Linked DNA regions of Geminicoccus roseus DSM 18922. The protein of the gene in region 1 binds, or shares a complex with, the protein of each later gene. Links are inferred from orthologs where the notes say so. Each region holds a gene or a part of one and is shown on either strand. Other genes may lie near its edges. The genes, in order: tsaD and tsaE.

Region 1 (7,454 bases):
GTAGCGGCGCGGCGCCTGGGTGATCCAGCGATAGATCTCGAACAGGATTGCCAGGACGACTGCGACCGCGGCGATGCCCAGCACGAGCATGCCGAGGCGCATCTCGATCACGGCATTGCCGATGTCGATCGACACGCTGCCGGGATGATCGGCAAGCCATGCCGCCCCGGAAGCGATCAGAAGGGCAGCGACCAGGAAAAGGAGCAGGCGGACCATGGGACGCGGTTCTTCTTAGGATCGTCGGACGGGAGGCGTGGAGCGCAGGACCGGCATGGCTCAGCTCGGCCGGACCAGAAGCTCTCCCAGGTGCTGGCGCAGCAGCTGTGCGGCAGCCTCGGCGTCGGCCCGGGCCTTTGCGCTGGCGATCCATGTGGCGACCGCTTCCTCGTCGGCATCCGGACGCGCCGAGACCGCGGCGATGGCGCCGGCCAGGTCGCCCTCCGCCAGCCTCTGCTCCGCATCGGCACTGGCCGCCTCGGGCTCCTCGGTGCTTGCGGTGCTGGCGGTGCTGCCGTTCTGCCGCTTCACGGTCACCAGGCCCAGGATGTTCGCCCGGGTCTGCTCGACCCAGTCGTCGGAGCTGGCGGTCACGCCGACCCGGTCCAGCTGGTCGAGTTCCGTCGCCAGCTCCTCCCGGGTGGGCACGCCCCTGGGCGCGACGTCGCGCAGCATCTCCGCGGCGCGCTGGATGGTCTCGTCCTGCTTGCCCGAAGTCTCCAGCACCGCCTGCGCGGTCGGGAACGGGCTGCCGTCCTCCAGGGCCCGGTTCAGCTCGGTCAGCGCCACCGCGGTCGCCACGCCCCGCGCGTCCTGCTCCAGCCGCTGGGTGACCCGCTGCTCGACCGAGGCGACCCGGTCCTGGACGGCGCCCAGCGCCTGGCTGGTCTCATCGCTGCTGGAGGCGATCCTGCTCTGGACCTCGCCCAGCTCGTTGGACTGCTTGGCCAGGGTCGACTGGAGCGCAGCCAGCATGGTCTCGGCCTGCGCCAGCGCGGCGAACTTGGAGCTGATCGCCGCGTCGTTGGCGGACGCCCGGTCGGCGAGCTGCTGGGCGCGCTCGTTGAAGCGCCGCTCCGCCTCGGCCTGGGCTGCGGTCAGGGTGTCGACCCGGTTGACGGTAGCCTCGTTGGTGCTGGTCACGTCGTCGACCCGGCTGGCCAGCTGCTGGCCGAACGAGCGCAGGTCCTCGACGTTCTTGCTCGCCGCCTCGATCTTCGCTTCGAGCGGACCCAGGTCCGGCTGCTCTGGGATCGGGCGCTGCTCGAGTTCCTGGATGCGCTGGCCGAGCTGCTCCTGGGTGCTCTTCACGTCGGACAGGCCGCCGGTCTGCTGCTCCGCCGTCTGCGCGGCCTGGTCGACCTTGCCGCTCAGGTCGGACAGGTTCGCCTGCACCTGGTTGAGCTGGTCGGACAGGTCGGAGGTGGTGCCCGTCAGGCTCGCCAGGCTTTCCGCCCGCTGCTCGACCGCGGCGATCCGCTGCTCCAGCTCCGGCGGCGGCGCCATCGCCGCCGTCGCGGCGTCGATCCGCCCCTGCACGTAGTCCGGCAGGAACAGGATGCCGCCCACCAGGACCAGGGCACCGCCGATCACCCCGCCGATCAGCGCCGCGGTGAGCCGCCGATAGCTCGGCGGGTTCGACCCCGAACCAGGCTTCGTCTCCTCGGCGGTGCTGTCGATCACGTCGGCCATGTCTCTTCCCGGAGCGTCGGTATTGCGGTGAAGGTAAACTGATGAGGTCAAGTTACCAGGGCTCGGCCTGGGCGCCGCTCTAGCCAGGATGGGGCTATCATCCGGGCGCGGGGGCATCAAGCAGGTCGAGCAGGGCCCGTTCGTCCGGCCGCGTGGCGATCCGGACACAAGCGAAGCGGCCGGGATCGAGCGCCTCGGCCACGTTTCGCGACAGGCAAAGCGCCTGGATGCCCCGCAGGTCGTGGCCCTGCGTCAGGGCGGCGAACACGCCTGCGGTGCGCGGGGAGAACAGCAGGACGGCGTCCAGCCGCCCGGCCTGGACCGCGGCCGCGGTCGCCGGCTTCAGTTGGGCGGCGGCGCGCGCCCGGTACACCGACAGCCGGCGGTAGGTGAAGACATGCGCCTCCAGGACCGCGCGCAGTTCCGGGCGGATGTCGGTTCCCGCCAGATGAAGGACGGCGCCGTCCGCCGGGCTGAGCCGGTCCCGCACCGTCGCCGCCAGCCCGACAGCATCGCCCGGCCCGGCCACCACCGTGCCGGCCCCGGCCGCTTTCACCCGCTGAGCCGTGGCCTCGCCCACGCAGAAGACCGGAACCAAAGGGCCGAGGCTTGCCAGCGCCGGCACGGCATGGCGGCTGGTCACCAGTACCGCCTGCACGTCGGACAGGTCCGGCCGCGCAAAGGCGAGCGGCTCGATCTCGAGCATCGGATCGACCAGCACCTCGTGGCCCTGGGCGGCGAGGGCGTCGGCGAGCCGGCGGGAATCCTCGCCCGGCCGGGTCAGCAGCACCCGCATCGCGTGGGCTCAGCGCAGGGCGGCGAGGGCATGGCCGACCCGCTCGCCCAGCTCGGCGGGGTCGTCGCCTTCCGCCGCGTGGCGGTGCACCGAGCGGCCGTCGGGCGACGCCACCAGCCCGTCCAGGCGCAGGCGCCCGTCGGGCATGCGCTGGGCCAGCCCGGCGATCGGCGTGCGGCAGGAGCCGTCCAGCACCCGCAGCATCGCCCGCTCGCAGGCGACGCAGGCATGGGTCTGCGGATCGTCGAGCCTGGCCAGGAAGTCCGCCACCCGCTGGTCGCCCAGCCGCGCCTCGATCCCGATGGCGCCCTGGGCGACGGCGGGCAGCATTGCCGACGGATCCAGCGGCACGGCCGGCACGTCCTCCATGCCGAGCCGGTCCAGCCCCGCCTTCGCCAGGAAGGTGGCCGCGACATCGCCCCGTGCAAGCTTGGCCAGACGGGTCTGCACGTTGCCGCGGAACGGCACGACCTCCAGGTCCGGCCGCAGCGCCAGGAGCTGGGCCTGTCGGCGCAGCGACGCGGTTCCCACCACGGCCTGGCGCGGGATCGCCTCCATGTCGGCGAACGGCCCGATCAGCAGGTCGCGGACGTCGGCGCGGGGCAGCATCGCCAGGATGTCCAGCCCGTCCGGCAGGACGGTCGGCATGTCCTTCATGGAGTGGACGGCGAGGTCGATCTCCTTGGCATAGAGCGCCTCCTCGATCTCCTTGGTGAACAGGCCCTTGCCGCCGATCTCGGCGAGCGGCCGGTCCAGCACCCGGTCGCCGGTGGTCTTGATCACCCGGATGGTGATCGCGTCCTCGATCGCCAGGTCCGGCCAGGCCTCGAACAGGGCGGCCCGGACGATCTCGGCCTGGGCCAGGGCCAGGGGCGAACCACGCGTACCTATGATGAGCCGGATCGGGCTGGTCATGATCTCTTCGACAACGTAGGGCCAAGCGCCGATACGCGTGGCTGGAGTGCATCCGCTTGGCAAGGGTCGTTCTCGGAATTGAGACATCGTGCGACGAGACTGGCGTGGCGCTGGTCGACGAGGATCGGCGGGTCCTGGCGGAGACCGTGCGCACCCAGCTGGACGAGCACGCGCTTTATGGCGGGGTGGTGCCCGAGATCGCCGCCCGCGCCCATGTCGAGAGCCTGGATCGGCTGGTCGCCCGGGTCATGGCGGAGGCCGGGCTCGGCTTTGCCGACCTGTCGGCGGTGGCCGCCACGGCCGGGCCCGGCCTGATCGGCGGCCTGCTGGTCGGGCTGACCACCGCCAAGGCGATCTGCCTGGTCCACGGCCTGCCGTTGATCGCCGTCAACCATCTGGAGGCGCATGCGCTGACCGCGCGCCTCACCGACGACGTCGCCTTTCCTTATCTTCTGCTGCTGGTGTCCGGCGGGCACTGCCAGCTGGTCGAGGTGAACGGCGTGGGCAGCTTCCGGCGCCTGGGCTCCACCGTCGACGACGCGCTGGGCGAAGCGTTCGACAAGGTCGCCAAGATGCTGGGGCTGGGCTTCCCGGGCGGCCCCGCGGTCGAGCGCGCCGCGGCATCGGGCGATCCGGCGCGCTTCGACTTCCCGCGGCCGATGCTCGGCCGTCCGGGCTGCTCCTTTTCCTTCAGCGGCCTGAAGACCGCCGTGCGCCAGGCCATCCTCTCGATGACCCCGGAGGAGGCGCGGGCGGCGGTGCCGGACATCTGCGCGAGCTTCCAGGCCGCGGTGGCCGCCAGCGTCGCCGACCGGACCGTGCGCGGCCTGCGCCTGTTCCAGGAACGTCATCCGGGCGTGCCGGCGTCCCTGGTGGTCGCCGGCGGCGTTGCCGCCAACGCGGCGCTGCGCGAGGCCCTGCGCCAGCTCACCGCAAAGCGCGGCGTCCGGCTGGTCGTGCCGCCGCCCAGGCTCTGCACCGACAACGGCACCATGATCGCCTGGGCCGGGATGGAACGCCTGGTCCTGGGCCAGGCCGATCCCCTGGACACCCCGGCCCGCGCCCGCTGGCCGCTCGACCCGGCGGCGGAGCCGGCCCTGGGCGGCGGCGGCAAGGGGCCGAAGGCCTGAGCGGCAGGTCCGGCCCCGGTCAGGCCGCCGCCAACCGCTCCTGCCTGGGGGTCTTGCCGTACATCTGCCGGTAGCAGGTCGAGAAATGCGAGGCCGACACGAACCCGCACGCGCAGGCGACGTTCATGATCGGCAGGTCGGTCTGGTAGAGCAGGTGGCGGGCCCGCTCCAGGCGCAGCTCCAGATAATATTGCGCTGGCGTCCGCCCCAGATGCTTCTTGAACAGCCGCTCCAGCTGCCGGCGCGACATGCCGACATATTTGGCGAGCTGGTCCTGGCCGAGCGGCTCCTCGACATTGGCCTCCATCAGCTCGATCGCCAGGATCAGCTTGGGATGGTGGACGCCCAGCCGCACCCGGATCGGCATGCGCTGGCGGTCCTCGGCGCTGCGCACCCGGTCCAGGATGCACTGCTCGGACACCCTGGCCGCCAACTCGTCGCCATGGGCGCTGCTGATCTTCTGCAGCATCAGGTCCAGCGCGGCGGTGCCGCCGGCGCAGGTGAACCGGTTGCGGTCGATCTCGAACAGGTCGGCGGTGACGTTCACGTCCGGAAAAGCTTCGACGAAGCCCGGGATATTTTCCCAGTGGATCGTGCAGCGGTAGCCGTCCAGCAGGCCGGCCCGCCCCAGGATGTGGGCGCCGGCGCAGATCGAGCCGATCTGGGCGCCGCGCCGGTCGGCCCAGCGCAGCCAGGCCAGCACCTCCTTGTCCAGGTAGCGCTCCGAATGCAGGCCGCCGCACACCACGATCGTCGGCGGGCGGCTGGTCGAGATCTCGAACCTTCCCATCGGCAGGCCGGCGGACACGTCGATGCCGAGCGAGGAGGTCACCGGCTCGCCGTCCTTGCTCAGGATCACCCAGCGGTAGAGCTCCTTGCCGGCCATCCTGTTGGCGATGCGCAGGGGCTCCAGGGCCGCCGAGAAGGCGATCATCGTGAAGCTTGGCACCAGCAGGAAGGCCACGATTTCCGGCTGCGGCTGGTTCTGCTCGGTCATGCTGGCTCTTCGTCCGACAGACGGTCCCTACATGACATGACGCTGGCAGTTTCGTGATTGCGACACAAGTGAATCGCGAGATGGAAACGTCGCGGAAACTTGCCGGAGGCGCCGATGCGACGTCGCGTCGCAGGTGCGGGGACGTCGCTGCGGGACAAGTGGGGGGCAGTTGCGCCGCTAGACGGACCAGGGCGGGCAACGCTACTCCTCACCCCCGATCGGCCAGCTTCTTGGCCGGGCCACCAGCACGACCAGAGCATGACCCGCTTCTCGATCTTCTCGCTCGCGAAGAACGCCATGACCGGCCATTCCAAGTGGCCGGAATACTGGCGCAGCCCCGAGCCGAAGCCGGCCTACGACGTCGTGATCATCGGCGGCGGCGGCCATGGCCTCGCCACCGCCTACTATCTCGCCAAGGTCCACAAGATCACCAACGTCGCGGTGATCGAGCGGGGCTGGCTGGGCGGCGGCAACACCGGCCGCAACACCACGATCTGCCGCTCCAACTATCTCTACGACGAGAGCGCCGCCCTCTACGACCACGCCATGAAGCTGTGGGAAGGGCTGTCCACCGAGCTGAACTACAACGTGATGTTCAGCCAGCGCGGCGTGATGATGCTGGCGCACAACATCCACGACATGCAGGTCACCCGCCGCACGATCCACGCTAACCGGCTGAACGGGGTCGACAACGAGCTGCTGACGCCTGAGCAGGCCAAGGAATTCTGCCCGCCGCTCAACATCTCCAAGGACATCCGCTACCCGGTCATGGGCGCAGCGCTGCAGCGTCGCGGCGGCACCGCCCGGCATGACGCGGTGGCCTGGGGCTATGCCCGCGGCGCCGATTCCATGGGCGTCGACATCATCCAGAACTGCGAGGTGACCGGGATCCGGGTCGAGCAGGGCAGGGCGGTCGGCGTCGAGACCAGCCGCGGCTTCATCAAGGCCGGCAGGATCGGCTGCGTCGCCGCCGGCCACTCCTCGGTGGTGGCGTCCATGGCCGGGATCCAGCTGCCGCTGGAAAGCTTTCCGCTCCAGGCGCTGGTGTCCGAGCCGGTCAAGCCGGCCTTTCCCTGCGTGGTGATGAGCAACACGATCCACGCCTATATCAGCCAGTCGGACAAGGGCGAGCTGGTGATCGGTGCGGGCACCGACCAGTTCATCTCCTATTCCCAGCGCGGCGGGATGCAGATCATCGAGCACACCCTGGAAGCGATCCTGGAGCTGTTCCCGATGTTCTCGCGGATGCGGATGCTGCGCTCCTGGGGCGGCATCGTCGACGTCACCCCCGACCGCTCGCCGATCATCGGCAAGACGCCGGTAGAGAACTTCTTCATCAATTGCGGCTGGGGTACTGGCGGCTTCAAGGCCACGCCCGGCTCGGGCCACGTCTTCGCCCACACGCTGGCGACCGGCGAGCCGCACCCGATCAACGCGCCGTTCGGGCTGGAGCGGTTCGTCAACGGCCGCCTGATCGACGAGGCGGCGGCGGCGGCGGTGGCGCATTGATGGCGCATCGCCTCCGGGCTTCCTCGTTCCGGCCTTCCCGTCCTTTCACAGGCTCCCGCCCATGCTCCTGATTTCCTGTCCCTATTGCGGGCCCCGTGCGGAGACCGAGTTCCGCAACGGCGGCGAAGCCGGCATCGTGCGGCCGACCCGCAGCGCGGAGATGTCCGACGGCGAGTGGGCGAACTACGTGTTTACACGAACGAACCCGAAGGGCCGCTTCCACGAGCGCTGGTGCCATGTCCAGGGCTGCGGCCGCTGGTTCACCGCCGTGCGCGACACGGTGAGCGACGACTTTGAGGGCTTCCACAAGGTGGGCGAGCCGGTGCCGGAGAACGGCCGATGAGCCAGAAGGCCCGCATCGCGCAGGGCGGCCGGATCGATCGCAGCCGGACGATCCGCTTCACCTTCGACGGCAAGA
Region 2 (7,586 bases), 1.4 Mb from region 1 along the record:
CTGGCCGGTCTTGTAGTCGACGATCCTGACCCGGCCATCGGGAAGACGCTCCAGGCGGTCGGCCTTGGCCTTCAGCTCGACCCGCCGCTCGCCGAGCAGGACCGGCCAGGCACCGCTGCGCTCGGCCAGGACCTGGATGCCCTCGCAGCGGCGGGCGACCTCCGCCTGCACCACCATCTCTGCCGCGCGCAGGAAGCGCGGCCACCACAGCGCCGTCACCTGGGGATAGTGGGCGAACCGGGCGAAGGCGGCCATGCCCTGGGTGCGCAATTCCTCCAAGGGGGCTGCCGGCAGCAGGTCCGGCCAGGCGCGCACGTACGCCTCCATGGCATGATGCACGGCGTTGCCGCGCTCGGCCGCGCCCGCCTGCGCGTCCACCGGCTCCAGCTCGCGCAGGCCCAGGATCTTCTTGACGTAGAAGAGATAGGGATCGTCCAGCAGGGTCTCGACCTCGGTGGCCCAGATCTCGGTGGGCCTCGCCGAGCGGCGCGGCTGCGGCCGGGGCCGCTCGATTCGCCGGGTCGCCGGATGGCTGGCATCAAGCTGCTCCACCAGCGCCGCGCGTTCTGGGCCGGCCTGCGCCTGGGCCAGCAGGTCCGGCCCGCGCAGGGCTGCCTCCAGCCGTACCAGGAAGCGCGATGGCGTGGTCGGGCTCCCGGTAGGATCCCGCCTGGAGCGCACCAGGACAAGTTCCTCCGCGGCGAACTGGCCCAGCAGGTCGTGTCCGGCCACGCCGATCTTCGCGTCCACCGGCGGCAGGCCCAGGGTCTGCCGCATCGCCCGGTTCAGCCATGGGCCGGCATCGGTGTCCTCCGGCCAGGCACCTTCGTCCAGGCCGGCCACCACCACCCGGTCCGCGTCGAGCAGGCGTGCCTCGAAGCGCCCGCGGATCGCGATGCGCGGGTGGCGCGGCCTGCGCGGACGCACCGGGATCTCCGCCATCAGGACCGCCAGGAGCGCCGGCCAAGCCGAGGGCGGCATTGGGTCCTCGTCCACTAAGGCCGCTTCCAGCCTCGGCAGGAACTGGGCGATCTCGGCGCCGGCCTCACGCGCGAAGAACTCAGCGTCGCTGCCGTCCTCGTCGGTGGTGAGCCAGCGCACCAAGGCCAGATGGCGGCGCAGCACCTCGGCAGGCGGAGCCGGTTCGGATGCGCTCAGCAGTTCGGCCAGGGGAGCTGCCGCCGCGGCGAACCCGCCGAACCACTCCGCCAGGACCTCAGGCGCCACCGGTGCGGACCAGCGGCTGTCCGGGTCCCGCAGCATCGCCAGGATGCCGTCCAGCCCGCCGGCCGGGCGAGGCCCGCGCAGTACGCCCCGCTCCAGCGCCCGCACCATCCGCCGGAAGCGGCCCTGGTCGCTGCCGCCCCGGGTCAGCGGGTGCTTGAGCAGCGCCAGCAGAGCCGCGGGCGGGAACGCCTCCACGGCGGCATGGGCGGCCAGCAGCAGGAGGCTGCCGGGAGGCGTCTGGTCGAGAGGCGTGCCGGCGCTGTCGTCGACCACGATCCCGTAGCGGGAGAGCTCGATCGCGACCCGGCGGGCGAAGTTGCGGTCGGTGGTGACCAGGGCGGCGGTCCGGTCCGGCTCCTCCATTGCCTGGCGGAGGTGCAGCGCCGTCGACACCGCCGCTGCGGCCGGCTCGCGCCAGGTCTCGATGGTCAGTCCCTGGATCGCAGCGGCGGGAAGATCGTCGCCGTCGGGCAGGACCTCGCCGATACGCCTGGCGAGAAGCTCGCGTGGCCTGGCTGCTCTGGCGCCCGGCCAGGGCCGTACCTCGGCGGGATCTGCGCCGATCCGCTCCAGCAGCGTCGCCAGCGGCGCCAGAGGATGGGTCGGCGTGGCCGCAGCCGGCGCATGGCTGTCGAACCCCTGCAGCACCAGATGGCCTTCGGGCAGGGCGGCCACGGTCTCCATCAGCCGCGCCACCGCCGGGATGGTGCCGGTCACCCCGGCCACGATCACCGGGAAGGCGGGCGGCTGCTCCTGCCAGTTGCGCACCTGCGCCTCCAGCAGGAGGCGCCGGCGCCTGGCCGGATCGACCCGGCCCTCGGCGGCCAGCAGGTCCGGCCATGCCTGTTCCAGGATCTTGAGGAAGGCGAGCGTGCGCTGCCAGTGTTCGGCCAGGTCTTCCGGCACGAGCCGCTCCAGGCCGCCGGGCTCGATCTCCTCGGTCTGCAGTTCGTCCAGGAAGCGGGCGAGGTCGCCGGCCAGCCGCATCGAGCGATCGACGTTGGGGGTGTGCCCGGAGGCTTCCTCCACCTTGCGCACGAGGCGCGCGAGGAGGAGCCGGCGCCGGACCGGGTCGATCGCCGGAGGCAAATCGAGCGCGCTCAGCGGATCCAGCAGGAGGGCATCCTCCTCGACCTCGCCGATCGGCTGAATGCGCGGGCACAGCCGCGTGGAACCATCGGCTGGGCGCAGCGCCTCGCGGAGGGCAAGCACGGCGCGCCGGGAAGGAAGCAGGATCAGGGCCTCCTCCAGCCGTTCGCCGAACATGGCATCCAGCCCGCACACCAGGGCAGGCAGGAACGCGGTGGTGAAGGGAATGGTCCAGAGGCTCATCCGCCTCAGCTACCGAACCCGTGGCGTCCATGCCAGTCCCGGATCGGCGCCAGCACCGGATGGGCCAGCGCCTGTTCGAGCTGGCCCTGCACCCTTGGCAGGAGGTCCAGATAGGCCGGTTTGCCGTCGCGCTTCGCCAGCCGGCGGAACAGGCCCAGGATCTTGGTGGTCCGTTGCGCGGCCATGATGGCGCAGGCGGCGGCGAAGGCGTCCCGGTCCAGTTCCGGCCGCGTTTCCAGGTAGCGCATCGCAACAGCCGCAGCCGCGTCGTCGGCGACGTCCCGCCGGGCGTCGACCAGCAGCGAGATCAGGTCGTAGGCGGCGGGCCCGATCCGCGCGCCCTGGAAGTCGATCAGGGCGAACCGCTCGCCGACCTGGATCAGGTTGAGCGCGTGGAAGTCCCGGTGGATCACCACGTCCGCGCCGACCCGGGCGAGCGGCAGAATCCCGGTCCAGAGCGCCAGCAGATCGGCGCGTGCCGTTTCCGTCAGGCTCCCGGCCGCCCACTCGGTGAAGATCCCGATCTCGAACAGGAAGAAGTCGTCGTCGTAGGCCGGCAGGAAGGCCGGTACCCTGGCCCGCTGCAGTCGCAGCAGTTCGTCGCAGGCGCTGGTGTATAGAGGCTTCTCCTGTTCCGGCCGGGCATGGCACAGCTGAGCCAGCAGGCTGTCGCCCAGGTCCTCCACGACCAGGAAGCCCGCTTCCTCATCGGCCTGGTGGATCGTCGGCGCCAGCAGGCCCTGGTCCCGCAGCCAGCCGGCCATCCGGACGAACAACGCCGTGTCCTCCGGCGGGGGCGCATCGACCAGCAGGGCCGGCGAGGGGCCGTCCTGCAGCCGCTCGTAGCGGCGCAGCGAGGCGTCGCCGGTCAGCGGTTGCCGGCGTGCGCCGGCCCAGGCCGTCCCCGCCAGGAAATCGGAAAGGCGTTCGGGGCGGCTCAAGGCTGGAGCGTCCGCATCCGGTCGGCCCAGCCGGCCGAGGCGTCGATCCGGAGCCGCCGCGCATTCGGCCGCTCCGTCTCCTGCAGGGTCAGCATCAACGGGTCGCCCGGCAGGTGCTCGGCATGTTCCGGCCATTCGACCAGCAGGGCGCCCCGCTCAACCACGTCCTCCAGCCCGAGGGTCCGGACCTCGTCCGGATCGCCCAGGCGGTAGAGGTCGGCGTGGCCGATCAGGAGATCCCGCAGTTCGTAGATCTGCAGGAGGGTGAAGGTGGGCGAGGGAACCTCGATCTCGGCCCCGGCGCGCGCCCGGATCACGGCACGGGCCAGCTCCGACTTCCCGGCGCCGAGGTCGCCGGAAAGGCCGACCAGGTCGCCTGGCCGCAGGACGCCTGCCAGCCTGGCCGCGAGCCGGTGGGTCGCGGCCAGGCTCGGCAGGTCGAGGACGAGAGCCTCGCTCAGGGGAGCGCCTCGATCAGTAGCGATAGTGCTCGGGCTTGAACGGGCCCTGCTGGGTCACGCCGATATAGGCTGCCTGCTGCTCGTTGAGCTTGGTGAGCTTCACGCCCAGCTTCTCGAGGTGCAGCCCGGCGACCTTCTCGTCGAGATGCTTGGGCAGGGTGTAGACCTTGTTCTCGTACTTGTCGGCATTCTGCCAGAGCTCGATCTGCGCCAGCACCTGGTTGGTGAAGGACGCCGACATCACGAAGGCCGGGTGGCCCTTGGCGCAGCCGAGATTGACCAGCCGGCCCTTGGCGAGCAGCACGATCCGCTTGCCGTCGGGGAACTCGATCTCGTCGACCTGCGGCTTGACCTCCTCCCACTTGTAGTTCTGCAGCGCCGCGACCTGGATCTCGGAGTCGAAGTGGCCGATGTTGCAGACCACCGCCGAGTCCTTCATCGCCCGCATGTGGTCGATGGTGATCACGTCGATGTTGCCGGTCGCGGTGACGAAGATGTCGCCGAGCGGCGCCGCCTCATCCATGGTCAGGACCTGGTAGCCCTGCATCGCCGCCTGCAGCGCGCAGATCGGGTCGATCTCGGTGACGACCACACGAGCACCCTGCGAGCGCAGGCTCTCGGCCGAGCCCTTGCCGACGTCACCGAAGCCGGCCACCACCGCGACCTTGCCGGCCATCATCAGCCCGGTGGCGCGCTTGATCCCGTCGACCAGCGACTCGCGGCAGCCGTACAGGTTGTCGAACTTCGACTTGGTGACGCTGTCGTTCACGTTGATGGCGGGGACCAGCAGCTTGCCGGCCTTGGCCATGTCGTAGAGACGGTGCACGCCGGTGGTGGTCTCCTCGGAGATGCCGCGCACCTCCTTCATGAGCTCCGGGTACTCGTTGTGCATGACCAGGGTGAGGTCGCCGCCGTCATCCAGGATCATGTTCGGCGTCCACCCGTCCGGACCCTTGATGGTCTGGCGCAGGCACCACTCGTATTCTTCCTCGGTCTCGCCCTTCCAGGCGAACACCGGCACGCCCTCGGCGGCGATCGCCGCGGCGGCCTGGTCCTGGGTGGAGAAGATGTTGCAGGAGGACCAGCGGATCGACGCGCCCAGATGCTTGAGCGTGCGGATCAGCACCGCCGTTTCGGTGGTCATGTGCAGGGAGCCGGCGATCCGCGCACCTTTCAGCGGCTGGCTGTCGCCGTACTCGGCGCGCAGCGCCATCAGGCCGGGCATCTCCTTCTCGGCGAGCAGGATCTCGCGCAGACCCCAGGCGGCGAGGCCGATGTCGGCGACCTTGTAATCGGTGAACTGAGCCATGGTTTTCTTCAGGATTCCGGTCTGGTGGCGGCGCGGTCTTCGTTCGTCGCTCGTCGGCCATGGGCCGTGGACAGGAGCCGGGACAACCGCCCGCGTGGTCAGCGGATATAAAGCATAGTGCATATGATCGGGCAAGCCGGGGTGGTGCGGCCTGCGCGCTTACGTCCGGTCCGGCCGGGTCGCCAGGCCGATTGCCACCGCCACGGCAGCGATCCCCAGCACCAGCGACCAGCCGATCGGCTCGCCCAGAGCGATGGCGCCCGCGGCGCTGGCGGCGACCGCGTTGATGGTGATGGCCATGGCGACCCGGGTGGGGGTGGTTCGTGCAATCGCCTCGGCCCAGAGCCAGTAGGCCGCAGCACCGCCGAACACTCCGACATAGACCGCCGCCCATGCCTTGGTCCGGTCGAATGCCGCCACGGAGGCGAACCCGTCGACCATCCATGCCGCCAGCAGCAGGACCGGGACCGCCACGCCCATGCCGACCGAGGTGAACCGGAGCGGGCCAGACCGCACGATGAACTTGCGCGACCAGATGTTGTAGAAGGCCAGGAAAAGGGCTCCGCCCAGCATCAGGAGGTCGCCCTTCCAGGCACCCGCCGGGACGGCACGCAAGCCTCCCGCCAGCGCCGCGGCGACGCCGCTGAACGCGATCACCGCGGCCACGGCCTTGCGCGCGGTGAATGGCTCTGCGCCCATCAGCGCCGCCACCGCCATGGTGAGCAGCGGCAGGGTAGCCAGCGTGAGAGCGGCACGACCCGCGGTGGTCCAGATCAGCGCTCCGTTCAGGATCACCGGGAACAGAACGAAGAACAGGAGACCCAGCCCGGCCACCACCGGGAGGTCGCGCAGGGCCGGCCAGCGCTCGTTCTTCAGGCAGGCGATCGGCAGCAGGATGCAGACCCCGATACCGAAACGGATCGCGGCCAGCGTGAACGGGTCGGTGGACGGAGCCAGATAGCGGATGCCGGTAATGGCGGTGCCACCGATGACAGCGGAGCCGACGCCCGCGGCCATGCCAAGAAGTTCGGACAAGGCGGCTCCCAGCCGTCATCCCGGACGGAAGAAAGCCGCCTGGGCCGGACAGGTGATCCGGTCGGTGGCGACCAGACCACGCGAGGCGCTACCGGGCAATCCCGGGCAGTCGGTGGTCCGGAGGTCAGTGCACCAGTTTCAGCCCGACGATCCCGCTGACGATAAGCCCGATGCAGAGCAGCCGGGCCACCGTGGCCGCTTCGCCGAATAGGTAGATCCCGAGCAAGGCTGTGCCGACCGTGCCGATCCCGGTCCAGACGGCGTAGGCGGTGCCCAGCGGCAGGTTCTTCAGCGCCAGGCCGAGCAGCGCCAGGCTGACGACCATCGACCCCACCGTCAGGACGGTCGGCACGACACGGGTGAAGCCCTCGGTATACTTCAAGCCTACCGCCCAGCCGATCTCGAAGAGGCCGGCGAAGAACAGGACGATCCACGACATCACGCATCTTCCAAAGCGTCGTTCGGGGTCGTCCCCGGAATAGACTAGGCCATCTGCGGCAGGGTCGTCCCCGCCGCGGCCGCACGGCTATGCCCGCGCCAACAATGTTCGGCAACCGTGGTCAAGCTTCATGGCGCACGACCGGCTTTGGCCCGAACACCGAGATGGCCCCTCAACCGGATCCGGTCCAGCTGTGTCTGCTACCCATGCGAGTGGTGCCGGGGCTGCGCAAAGACGGCCTCGCCCAACAACTGACCCAGCAAGTCCCCTAGCTTCACACCATTGTTGTGCCGGATCTTGGGCTTGAACATGCAAGTACACATCATTGCCGAAGCGCAATATCATAGATGTAGATTTCATATATACATATAAAATGTAGTGAATTCGCCTGTGCACGAATGAATGGGGCTGCATCCGAAGGTCCATTTTGCCACGTACGCACCGATCATCATGGGCTGCACGATCAGCGCCTCATCTTCCTGCATTGTCCCGCTGCTCGTGGAGCGGTCTGTTTTTCTGCCCCTGAGGTGCAACGGGGTCGCTGCAGGCGCGTTGTGCCAGCACAACCCATGCGACCGGTACATCGACATGAACGACGGCAACTCCATCTCGCGCCGGCAGATCGTCGGCAGTGCGGGCATCACGCTTGCGGCGGCAGCCGCGCCAGCCTTTGCCCAGGCGGCTACCGAGCCTCCGGCAGCGCAGCCGCTTCAGGATCCGCGAACGAAATACCCGCAGCCTCCTTTCCCCGAGCAGTCGCAGCCATGGCCCGGCCTGGCCGGCAAGATGGAGCCCAGGCCCGATCATGGTGAGACGAGCTATCGCGGATCAGGCCGCCTCGC

What was found.
Region 2: the proteins of tsaD (region 1) and tsaE are in contact, whole or in part, in a crystal structure (PDB 6N9A), measured with the Thermotoga maritima proteins. The link is inferred for Geminicoccus roseus DSM 18922 from one-to-one orthologs. Residues at the interface, in WP_004082750.1 of Thermotoga maritima: Cys10, Asp11, Arg49, His50, Leu82, Gly84, Gly135, Gly136, Glu154, Thr155, Leu156, Asp157, Asp158, Ser159, Glu162, Asp165, Lys166, Arg169, Leu170, Tyr175, Lys213, Thr214, Leu217, Tyr218, Gln221, Arg222, Asn324; in WP_004082108.1 of Thermotoga maritima: Leu37, Gly38, Lys46, Lys57, Val59, Lys60, Ser61, Thr63, Phe64, Thr65, Leu66, Met67, Val69, Pro71, Tyr82, Arg83, Leu84, Asp86, Asp88, Phe89, Asp93, Ile128, Asp130, Glu131, Arg134.

What each region holds. Positions count from the first base shown.
Region 1 is NZ_KE386572.1:3,417,948-3,425,401, forward strand. What follows is about bases 2,638-5,493. They hold tsaD (tRNA (adenosine(37)-N6)-threonylcarbamoyltransferase complex transferase subunit TsaD), read left to right. Parts: upstream 2,638-3,456; coding sequence 3,457-4,530; downstream 4,531-5,493. Other genes in these bases: hemC (hydroxymethylbilane synthase), read right to left, coding at 2,638-3,400; GEMRO_RS0117140 (GlxA family transcriptional regulator), read right to left, coding at 4,550-5,493. In the rest of the region: GEMRO_RS0117115 (heme biosynthesis protein HemY), read right to left, coding at 1-216; GEMRO_RS0117120 (COG4223 family protein), read right to left, coding at 277-1,689; GEMRO_RS30210 (uroporphyrinogen-III synthase), read right to left, coding at 1,787-2,485; more of hemC, read right to left, coding at 2,495-2,637; more of GEMRO_RS0117140, read right to left, coding at 5,494-5,527; GEMRO_RS0117145 (sarcosine oxidase subunit beta family protein), read left to right, coding at 5,786-7,036; GEMRO_RS0117150 (sarcosine oxidase subunit delta), read left to right, coding at 7,098-7,379; GEMRO_RS0117155 (sarcosine oxidase subunit alpha), read left to right, coding at 7,376-7,454.
Region 2 is NZ_KE386572.1:4,835,225-4,842,810, reverse strand. What follows is about bases 2,213-5,200. They hold tsaE (tRNA (adenosine(37)-N6)-threonylcarbamoyltransferase complex ATPase subunit type 1 TsaE), read right to left. Parts: upstream 3,929-5,200; coding sequence 3,497-3,928; downstream 2,213-3,496. Other genes in these bases: ahcY (adenosylhomocysteinase), read right to left, coding at 3,975-5,200; GEMRO_RS31495 (aminoglycoside phosphotransferase family protein), read right to left, coding at 2,565-3,500; addB (double-strand break repair protein AddB), read right to left, coding at 2,213-2,559. In the rest of the region: more of addB, read right to left, coding at 1-2,212; more of ahcY, read right to left, coding at 5,201-5,270; GEMRO_RS0123865 (DMT family transporter), read right to left, coding at 5,430-6,305; quaternary ammonium compound efflux SMR transporter SugE, read right to left, coding at 6,430-6,744; GEMRO_RS0123850 (SDR family oxidoreductase), read left to right, coding at 7,333-7,586. UniProt on the Escherichia coli protein: Required for the formation of a threonylcarbamoyl group on adenosine at position 37 (t(6)A37) in tRNAs that read codons beginning with adenine.